Regions from separate parts of the Pseudomonas sp. NA-150 genome, predicted to be linked through region 2. Evidence: predicted binding sites of a transcription regulator. Region 2 holds the regulator's gene; each other region holds the start of a gene.

Region 1 (3,278 bases), 3.4 Mb from region 2:
CGGCAGTTCGTGCAGTTGCGCGCCGAACAGGTCGATGCGCTGGCCGCCGGTGATCTTGGTGTAGAGGTCATATTTTTTCGCTACGGCACCGATGGCGATCAGGCCGTCCGGGGTCACTTCGCCGCCCGGAATCCGTGGCACCACCGAATAGGTGCCGTTCTTCTGCATGTTGGCCATGAAGGTGTCGTTGGTGTCCTGCAACGGCACCAGCCATGGCTCCTGGATCGGCCGGTTCCAGCATGAGGCGAGGATCGAACCCACCACCGGCTTGCACAGATCGCAGCCGTGTTCACCGCGACCATGGCGCGCGAGCAGGGCGTCGAAGGTTTCGATGCCTTCGATGCGCACCATCGAATACAGCTCCTGACGGGTATAGGAAAAGTGCTCGCAAAGGCTCTTGTCCACCACCACGCCGCGTGCGCTCAACTCATGCTCGAAGACTTGCTTGAGCAGCGCCGAGCAGCCGCCACAACCAGTGCCGGCCTTGGTCTGGCCCTTGAGGCTGGCGAGGTCGCCGCAGCCGCTGTCGATCGCCGAGCAGATCGCGCCTTTGCTGACGTTATGGCACGAGCACACAGTGGCGGCCGCAGGCAGTGCATCGACGCCCAGGGTCGGCGCGCCTTCGCCACGGGGCAGGATCAGGCTGGATGGATCGGCGGGCAGGGCGATGCCGTTCTGCGCATATTGCAGCAGCGTGTCGTAGTAACTGTTGTCGCCCACCAGTACTGCGCCGAGCACGGTTTTGCCGTCGGCGGAGACCACCAGACGCCGGTAGCTGGAGGTGGCTTCGTCGATAAAGCGGTAGCTGCGCGAGCCTGGCAAGGCGCCATGGGCATCGCCGATGGAGCCGACATCGACCCCGAGCAGTTTGAGTTTGGTCGACATGTCGGCGCCGAAGAACGGCTCGGCATCCTGCTCGCACAGTTGTGCGGCGACGTTACGCGCCATCTGATACCCAGGCGCGACCAGGCCGAAGACGCTGCCGTTCCACGCCGCGCATTCGCCGATGGCAAAGATGTCGGCGTCGCTGGTGCGGCAATGCTCGTCGATGGCGATGCCGCCGCGTGGGCCGAGTTCCAGCTTGCACTGGCGGGCCAGCGCGTCCTGCGGACGAATGCCGGCCGAGAACACAATCAAGTCGGTTTCGAGAAACTCGTCGTTGGCGAAATTCATCCGGTAGCGATAGTCCTCGCCGGCGCTGATCGATTGAGTGGCGCGGGATAGGTGCACGCCGACGCCCAGGGTTTCGATGCGCGCCTTCAGCGCCGCGCCGCCAAAATCGTCCAGTTGCACTGGCATCAGGCGTGGGGCGAACTCCACCACGTGGGCTTCGAGACCCAGCGATTTCAGCGCATTGGCCGCTTCCAGACCCAGCAGGCCACCACCGACCACCACGCCACGGCGCGCCTGGTTGGCCGCGGCGCGGATGGTGTCGAGGTCGTCGAGGGTGCGATAGACCAGCCGCGAATTGCCCTCGGCGCCTTCAATCGGTGGCACGAAGGGGTACGAGCCGGTGGCCAGCACCAGGGTGTCGTAGGCGAAGCAGCCGTGGGCGGTGATCACCTCGCGGCGCACGCGGTCGATCTCCAGCACCGGCACGCCGAGGTGCAGCGTCAGGCCGTTTTGCTGATACAGCGAAGCGTCACTCATGGCCAGCGACTCGGCGTCGCGACCGCCGAAGTATTCGGACAGGTGCACGCGGTCGTAGGCGCGCTGGGGTTCCTCACCGAACACATGAATCTGATAGCGATTCAGCGCACCGGCAGCGATCAACTGTTCGACGCAATGGTGACCGACCATGCCGTTGCCAATCACGATCAGGGTCTGCAGCGGGTTAACAGAAGCGGGGTCGAAAGCAGCGACGATGGAATTCATAAGACGTCCCGGCCAAAGCCAATCAGGTTTTTCGAAAGCAAAAAAAAAGCGCCCGGAACCTTTCGGTCCCAGGCGCCTTTGCCTGTTGATTCATGGGTGTCACCGGGCCACGCTGCCGGGTGCACCTGATTAGCCCGTGGCCCTTATTCAGGGCTGGCGATCTTCGTTGATCGACCGGGCGCTCCTGCCAGATGTTCATGGTGGGGCTGGTGAAGCTTATGCAGAGCTTGTGCCAGTTATGCGTGAGTCCCCTGTAGGAGCCGCCGAAGCCTGCGATAACCTCAGGATATTCACCGCTTTTTAGTACCTGTCTCAGCCTTCGGCAGCGCCTACGAAATCTATGCTTGCATCAGGTTTTTGCGTTGGCTTGGTGCGCCGACAGGGGGCGTCGCTTTAAATCCGTGCATCCGCCGTGCTGTTTGATTCGCGGTTTTCAACCGCCACCCCGCTAAAAATCGCCCTATGGCCACTCTGGCGTGTGCTTTGCAAAGCACCTCGCACAGGTAGTCAACGCCGATTGCCATCTTCACGACAAAGGCGCCGTGCAGTCCCCGTTTCGACGGAGGGCTGCAGGGCGCTTTTTTTTGTTCTCGATTAGGGGTGATCCATGGCGAATAAAACAGTGCGCAGCGTGTGTCCTTACTGTGGTGTGGGGTGCGGCATTGTCATGCAGGTCGCCGATAACCGAGTGGTCAAGGTCACCGGCGACACGACCCATCCGAGCAACTTCGGGCGCCTGTGCACCAAGGGCACCACCAGTGGCCAGGCCATCGCCGACTCGGGCCGGATGGAGTACGCGTACCTGCGTCATGAGCGCAGCCGCGACCCGGTGCGCACGCCAATCGACCAGGCGATCAGCGAAACCGCCCGGCGCCTGCGCGGCATCCTCGACCAACATGGCCCGGACGCGCTGGCGTTTTATGTGTCGGGGCAAATGTCGCTGGAGGCGCAATACCTGGCCAACAAATTGGCCAAGGGTTTCGTGCGCACCCCGCACATCGAGTCCAACTCACGGCTGTGCATGGCCAGCGCCGGCAGTGGTTATAAGTTGTCGCTGGGCGCCGATGGGCCGCCGGGCTCTTATGAAGACTTCGACCATGCCGAGCTGTTCTTCGTCATCGGCGCCAACATGGCGGACTGTCACCCGATCCTGTTCCTGCGCATGATGGATCGGGTCAAGGCCGGGGCGAAGTTGATCGTGGTCGATCCGCGCCGCAGTGCGACGGCGGACAAGGCTGGGCTGTTTTTGCAGATCAAGCCGGGCACCGATCTGGCGCTGCTCAATGGCCTGTTGCATCTGCTGTTGAAGAACGGCCATACCGATCCGGCGTTCATTGCCTCGTTTACCGAAGGCTGGGAGGCGATGTCCGAGTTCCTCGATGATTACTCGCCGGAGAAAGTCG
Region 2 (3,278 bases):
AGGTCGTTCGTGATGTCAGCCTGTCCATCGAAAGTGGGCAGATCGTTGGTCTTCTGGGGCCAAACGGCGCCGGCAAGACCACGTGTTTCTACATGATCGTCGGCCTGGTACGCGCCGATCAGGGCCGCGTATTGATCGATGACCTCGACGTCAGCCATCAGCCCATGCACGGCCGCGCACGCTCCGGTATCGGCTATCTGCCGCAGGAAGCGTCGATTTTCCGCAAGCTCTCGGTGGCCGACAACATCATGGCCATCCTCGAGACCCGTAAGGAACTCGACCGCGCCGCACGTCGCAAGGAGCTGGAAAGCCTGCTGCAGGAATTCCACATCAGCCACATTCGCGACAACCTGGGCATGAGCCTGTCCGGTGGTGAGCGCCGCCGGGTAGAAATCGCCCGCGCCCTGGCCACATCGCCCAAGTTCATTCTGCTCGATGAACCGTTTGCCGGCGTCGACCCGATCTCGGTCGGCGATATCAAACAGATCATCCACCACTTGAAAGCCAAGGGCATCGGCGTTCTGATCACGGACCACAACGTTCGTGAGACGCTGGATATCTGTGAAACCGCGTACATCGTCAACGACGGGCAACTGATCGCTGAGGGTGATGCGGAGACAATTCTGGCCAACCAACTGGTTAAAGAGGTTTACCTCGGCCATGAGTTCCGCCTGTAAGTTCTGCGGTGTTTCGCTCTTCATAGGCGACGGACACTAGGGTGCGGTGGTTGGCAAGTATATTAATTGTCACCACACCCTAGGCAAACACTTAGGTTTCAGGCATATAATTTGCTTAAGTTGGCGCTCCGGCGCCCTGTAGTGGATGGCGCATGTGCGCCGGCGAATAAGGTGTTTAGCCCCTGCCATGAAACCATCGCTAGTCCTGAGAATGGGCCAGCAGCTGACGATGACACCGCAGCTGCAACAGGCCATCCGTCTACTCCAACTGTCGACCCTGGACCTTCAACAAGAGATCCAGGAAGCGTTGGAATCCAATCCTATGCTCGAGCGCCAGGAAGAAGGCGACGACTTCGATAACGCCGACCCGCTGGCCGACAACATCGAGAAACCCAATCCTGATGTCCAGGAACCGACGTACCAGGAAGCTGCCCCCACGGTAGACAACCTGGAAGACGGCGAGTGGAACGAGCGCATTCCTAGCGAGCTGCCCGTCGACACCGCCTGGGAAGACGTCTACCAGACCAGCGCCAGCAGCCTGCCCAGCAACGATGATGACGAGTGGGACTTCACCACCCGTACCTCGGTCGGTGAAAGCCTGCAAAGCCATCTGCTGTGGCAACTGAACCTGGCCCCGATGTCCGACACCGATCGTCTGATTGCCGTGACCCTGATCGATTGCATCAACAATCAGGGCTACCTTGACGAGTCGCTCGAGGAAATCCTCGATGCCTTCGATCCGGAGATGGATGTCGAGCTAGATGAAATCGAAGCGGTCCTGCATCGAATTCAACAATTCGAGCCGGCCGGTATCGGTGCCCGCAACCTCAGCGAATGCCTGCTGCTGCAACTGCGCCAGATGCCGTTGAAAACCCGCTGGCTGGCCGAAGCACAGCGCCTGGTGACCGACTTCATCGATTTGCTGGGCAGCCGTGACTACGCGCAGCTGATGCGGCGCATGAAGCTCAAGGAAGACGAACTGCGCCAGGTGATTGAACTGGTACAGAGCCTCAACCCGCGTCCGGGTTCGCAGATCGAGTCCACCGAAGCCGAGTACGTCGTGCCCGACGTTATCGTGCGCAAGGACAACGAACGCTGGCTGGTCGAACTCAATCAAGAGTCCGTGCCGCGCCTGCGGGTCAATCCGCAGTACGCCGGCTTCGTCCGCCGCGCCGACACCAGCGCCGACAACACCTTCATGCGCAATCAGCTGCAGGAAGCCCGTTGGTTCATCAAGAGCCTGCAAAGCCGCAACGAAACGCTGATGAAAGTCGCCACGCAAATCGTCGAGCATCAACGTGGCTTCCTTGAGTACGGCGACGAAGCGATGAAACCGTTGGTCCTGCACGACATCGCGGAAGCGGTTGGCATGCACGAGTCGACGATTTCCCGCGTTACCACGCAGAAATTCATGCACACCCCGCGTGGCATTTATGAGCTGAAGTACTTCTTCTCCAGCCACGTCAGCACCTCCGAGGGCGGTGAATGCTCGTCCACGGCGATACGCGCAATCATCAAAAAACTGGTTGCGGCGGAAAATCAGAAAAAGCCGTTGAGTGACAGCAAGATCGCTGGTTTACTGGAGGCACAAGGCATTCAAGTAGCCCGTCGCACAGTCGCCAAATACCGCGAATCACTTGGGATCGCGCCTTCGAGCGAGCGCAAGCGATTGATGTGACGCCCAAGCCAGTCTGAGATTCGCTTACAGACCGGTCAGGCTAAGAGCCACAGCGTTCCAGTGGCAGGCATTCCAGCCTGCCTCTTTATGCACTGGCAACGAAGGAGAAGCTGTATGCAAGTCAACATCAGTGGACACCAGCTTGAAGTGACAAAGCCCATGCGCGAATACATTGAGGCCAAACTCAAGAAACTCGAAGGGCACTTTGACAAGATTACCAATGTGCAAGTGACCATGGCGGTCGAGAAGCTGAAACAGAAGATCGAAGCCACACTGCATATCCACGGTGGAGAGGTGGTCGCCAACGCCGAACATGACGACATGTACGCAGCCATCGACCTCCTGACTGACAAGCTCGACCGACAATTGCTCAAGCATAAGGAAAAGCAGCAAAGCATCCTCAAGGGTGCGACAGCTCGCTAACACCCCCTACTCATGATTCGACTTGAAAACATCCTGACCCCTGGCCGTTCACTCGTGAACGTGCCGGGTGGCAGTAAAAAACGCGCGCTCGAGACGATTGCCAATGTGATCGTCCGCGAAGTGCCCGAACTGTTTGAGCAAGATGTTTACGAGAGCCTGATCGCTCGTGAAAAACTTGGCTCGACCGGCTTTGGCAATGGCATCGCCATTCCTCATTGCCGCCTGAAAGGTTGCAGCCAGCCGATCAGCGCCCTGGTTCACCTGGATCACCCCATAGAATATGACGCCATCGATGGCGCGCCCGTGGATTTGCTGTTCGTCCTGCTCGTCCCCGAAGCCGCCACCGATGCACACCTGGAATTGCTGCGGCAGATTGCAGGCATGCTCGACCGCAAGGATGTGCGTGACAAGCTGCGCAGTGCAGCCAGCAATGAAGCCCTGTATCAAGTTGTCCTGGACATACAGAGCGGTCACTAATCATGCGCATGATTATCGTCAGT
Region 3 (3,278 bases), 2.8 Mb from region 2:
CAGTGGTGCGTGGTGTTGCAAGTATTCGTGGGGCGACCATTCCGATCATTGATCTGGCATTGGCCACAGGCGCCAAGGCGCTGCAGGACATCAGCGACACCTTTGTCATCATTACCGAGTACAACACCAAGATTCAGGGCTTCCTGGTGCATTCCGTCGAACGCATCGTCAATATGAACTGGGAAGAGATCCATCCACCACCCAAGGGCACCGGTCGCGATCACTACCTGACGGCGGTGACGCGGGTCGACAACCAGTTGGTGGAAATCATCGACGTGGAGAAAGTCCTCTCCGAAGTGGCGCCCACGTCGGAAAATATTTCGGTCGGCGTCGTTGATGTCGAGACGCAGACCAAGGCGCTGTCGTTGCGCGTACTGACGGTCGATGACTCGTCAGTGGCACGCAAACAGGTGTCGCGTTGCCTGCAAACGGTCGGTGTCGAAGTGGTGGCATTGAATGACGGTCGCCAGGCGCTGGAGTATCTGCGCAAAATGGTCGACGAGGGAAAGAAGCCCGAAGAAGAATTTTTGATGATGATTTCAGACATCGAAATGCCGGAAATGGATGGCTATACCCTCACCGCGGAGATTCGCAGCGATCCGCGCATGCAAAAGTTACATATCATCCTGCATACTTCGTTGTCGGGTGTGTTCAACCAGGCCATGGTCAAGAAAGTCGGCGCTGATGACTTTCTTGCCAAGTTCCGCCCTGATGACCTCGCCTCCCGGGTGGTCGACAGGATCAAAGCAGCGCAATAGTCACCGGCGGGCCTCGCCCGCCGTTGGTACACACGATTTAAGAGGCGGTTTCTTTGTCTACGGGTAATTTGGATTTCGAACAGTTCCGGGTTTTCCTGGAAAAAGCCTGTGGCATCTTGCTGGGTGAAAACAAGCAGTACCTGGTCTCCAGCCGTCTCAACAAGCTGATGGAGCAGCAGGGCTTCAAATCCCTGGGCGAGTTGATTCAGCGTATCCAGTCCCAGCCACGCAGCGGTTTGCGCGAGCAGGTGGTGGACGCAATGACCACCAACGAAACCCTGTGGTTTCGTGACACCTATCCGTTCGAAGTACTGAAGAACAAAGTACTTCCCGAGGCGATCAAGGCCAGCCCGAATCAGCGTCTGCGGATCTGGTCGGCGGCCTGTTCGTCGGGGCAGGAACCGTACTCGCTGTCGATGTCGATCGATGAGTTCGAGCGAACCAACATGGGTCAGCTAAAAAGTGGTGTGCAGATCGTTGCCACTGACTTGTCCGGGAGCATGTTGACCAACTGCAAGTCGGGTGAATACGACAGCCTGGCCATCGGTCGCGGGCTTTCCCCGGAGCGCCTGCAACGCTATTTCGATACCAAGGCTCCGGGCCGCTGGGCGATCAAGGCGCCGATCAAAAGTCGCGTGGAGTTCCGCTCCTTCAACCTGCTCGACAGCTACGCCAGCCTGGGCAAGTTCGACATCGTGTTCTGCCGCAACGTGCTGATCTACTTCTCTGCCGAAGTGAAGAAAGACATCCTGCTGCGCATTCACAGCACCTTGAAGCCGGGCGGTTACCTGTTCCTTGGCGCTTCTGAAGCGCTCAACGGTTTGCCGGATCATTACCAGATGGTTCAGTGCAGTCCGGGGATCATCTACCAGGCGAAATAAGCGCCGGGGTCTGACCATAGAGAAGGAGACCTTGGGTCTCCTTTTTTATGCCGGCAAAACCACCGGCAGCGCACATGGCAAAAAAGCGGCGCCGGGATTGCCGCTTTGCCTGTGTTCAGCGGAAATGCCTTGCCGCTTTTCTGGCATTGCCGCCTGGCAACACCTCGCAAACCCTTGAAATACGGCGTTGCACAAGCTGGCACGCTGATTGCTATGTCTCATGTACGAAAATCAGGTCAGCCGCTAAAGGTTTCCCGACATGAGCATCAGCTTCGATAAAGCGCTAGGTATCCACGAGCAAGCACTGGCGTTTCGCGCCCAGCGTGCCGAAGTCTTGGCCAACAACATCGCCAACGCCGATACCCCCAACTACAAGGCCCGGGATCTTGAATTCTCGGCCGTGTTGGCAGCGCAGGCCGACAAGACCAAGAACGGCGGCACATTCGCCCTGAATACCACCAACAGCCGCCACATCGAAGCGGACGGTCTGGCCGACACCGACGGTACCTTGCTGTACCGCACTCCGAGCCAGCCGTCGCTGGACCAGAACACCGTCGATGCGCAGGTCGAACAGGCCAACTACGCGCAGAACTCGGTGGGTTTCCAGGCCAGTTTCACCCTTCTTAACAACAGATTCAAAGGGTTGGTTTCAGCCCTTCGTGGAGAGTAATTCATGTCTCTTGCCAGCGTTTTCAACATTGCCGGTAGCGGCATGAGCGCACAGACCACTCGCTTGAACACCGTGGCCAGTAACATCGCCAACGCCGAAACCGTGTCATCGAGCATGGATCAGACTTACCGCGCGCGTCACCCGGTGTTCTCCACCGTGATGCAGGGTCAGGCCGATGGCGACAGCGGTTCGCTGTTTGCCGATCAGGGCCAGGCCGGTCAAGGCGTTCAGGTGGCCGGGATTGTTCAGGATCAAGGCAACCTCGAAGCGCGCTATGAGCCGAATCATCCGGCGGCCGACAAGAACGGTTATGTCTACTACCCGAACGTCAACGTGGTGCAAGAGATGGCGGACATGATTTCAGCCAGTCGCTCGTTCCAGACTAACGCGGACATGATGAACACCGCCAAAACCATGATGCAGAAGGTTCTGACCCTCGGTCAGTAACAAGAGGCGCAGTCGATGAGTACTACTAACGTCAACAACAATACCGCCCAGTCGGTTGTTGATCAGCTGTCGTCACAGGCAGCTTCAGCGTCCAATCCAACAGGCACTTCTGCGCTGGGCAAAGATGCCTTTCTGCAGTTGTTGGTAACGCAGCTGAAGAACCAGGACCCTTTGTCCCCGCAGGACAACACCGCGTTCGTGGCGCAACTGGCTCAGTTCAGTAGCCTGGAAGCGACGCAGAACCTGAGTACTTCGGTCGACAGCATTGCCAGCCAATATCAGTCGTCCCAGGCCCTGCAGGCGTCGGCACTGGTCGGGCGCTCGGTGGTTGTCGATACCGGCGCCACCAACGTCGATACCAGCAAGGGGCTCACTGGCACGGTGGTTCTACCATCGTCGAGTACGGCAACGACGGTCAAGGTATACGACAGCAAGGGCGTCCAGGTCTCCACGGTCGACCTCGGTACGCAGCCAGCGGGCAACACCTCCTTTACTTGGGATGGCAAGTCCACTGACGGCACG

Evidence for each region. Region 2 encodes sigma-54, which starts transcription at its own class of promoters, with help from an activator protein. Its sites were predicted from a motif close to ANTGGCATNNANNTTGCTNT; they were not measured.
Region 1: nirB (nitrite reductase large subunit NirB) is a predicted target of sigma-54. The motif match lies at 2,093-2,112, and genes of this name have one in related genera.
Region 3: flgB (flagellar basal body rod protein FlgB) is a predicted target of sigma-54. The motif match lies at 1,835-1,854, and genes of this name have one in related genera.

The regions. Positions count from the first base shown of each region.
Region 1 is NZ_CP172305.1:4,234,566-4,237,843, reverse strand. It holds gene nirB (nitrite reductase large subunit NirB) at 1-1,875, opposite strand, end outside; gene ACF0H7_RS20045 (molybdopterin-dependent oxidoreductase) at 2,483-3,278, shown strand, end outside.
Region 2 is NZ_CP172305.1:716,325-719,602, reverse strand. It holds gene lptB (LPS export ABC transporter ATP-binding protein) at 1-677, shown strand, start outside; gene ACF0H7_RS03485 (RNA polymerase factor sigma-54) at 865-2,355, shown strand; gene hpf (ribosome hibernation-promoting factor, HPF/YfiA family) at 2,470-2,778, shown strand; gene ptsN (PTS IIA-like nitrogen regulatory protein PtsN) at 2,791-3,255, shown strand; gene rapZ (RNase adapter RapZ) at 3,258-3,278, shown strand, end outside.
Region 3 is NZ_CP172305.1:4,836,382-4,839,659, reverse strand. It holds gene ACF0H7_RS22840 (chemotaxis protein CheV) at 1-758, shown strand, start outside; gene cheR (protein-glutamate O-methyltransferase CheR) at 812-1,639, shown strand; gene flgB (flagellar basal body rod protein FlgB) at 1,899-2,309, shown strand; gene flgC (flagellar basal body rod protein FlgC) at 2,313-2,756, shown strand; gene ACF0H7_RS22820 (flagellar hook assembly protein FlgD) at 2,772-3,278, shown strand, end outside.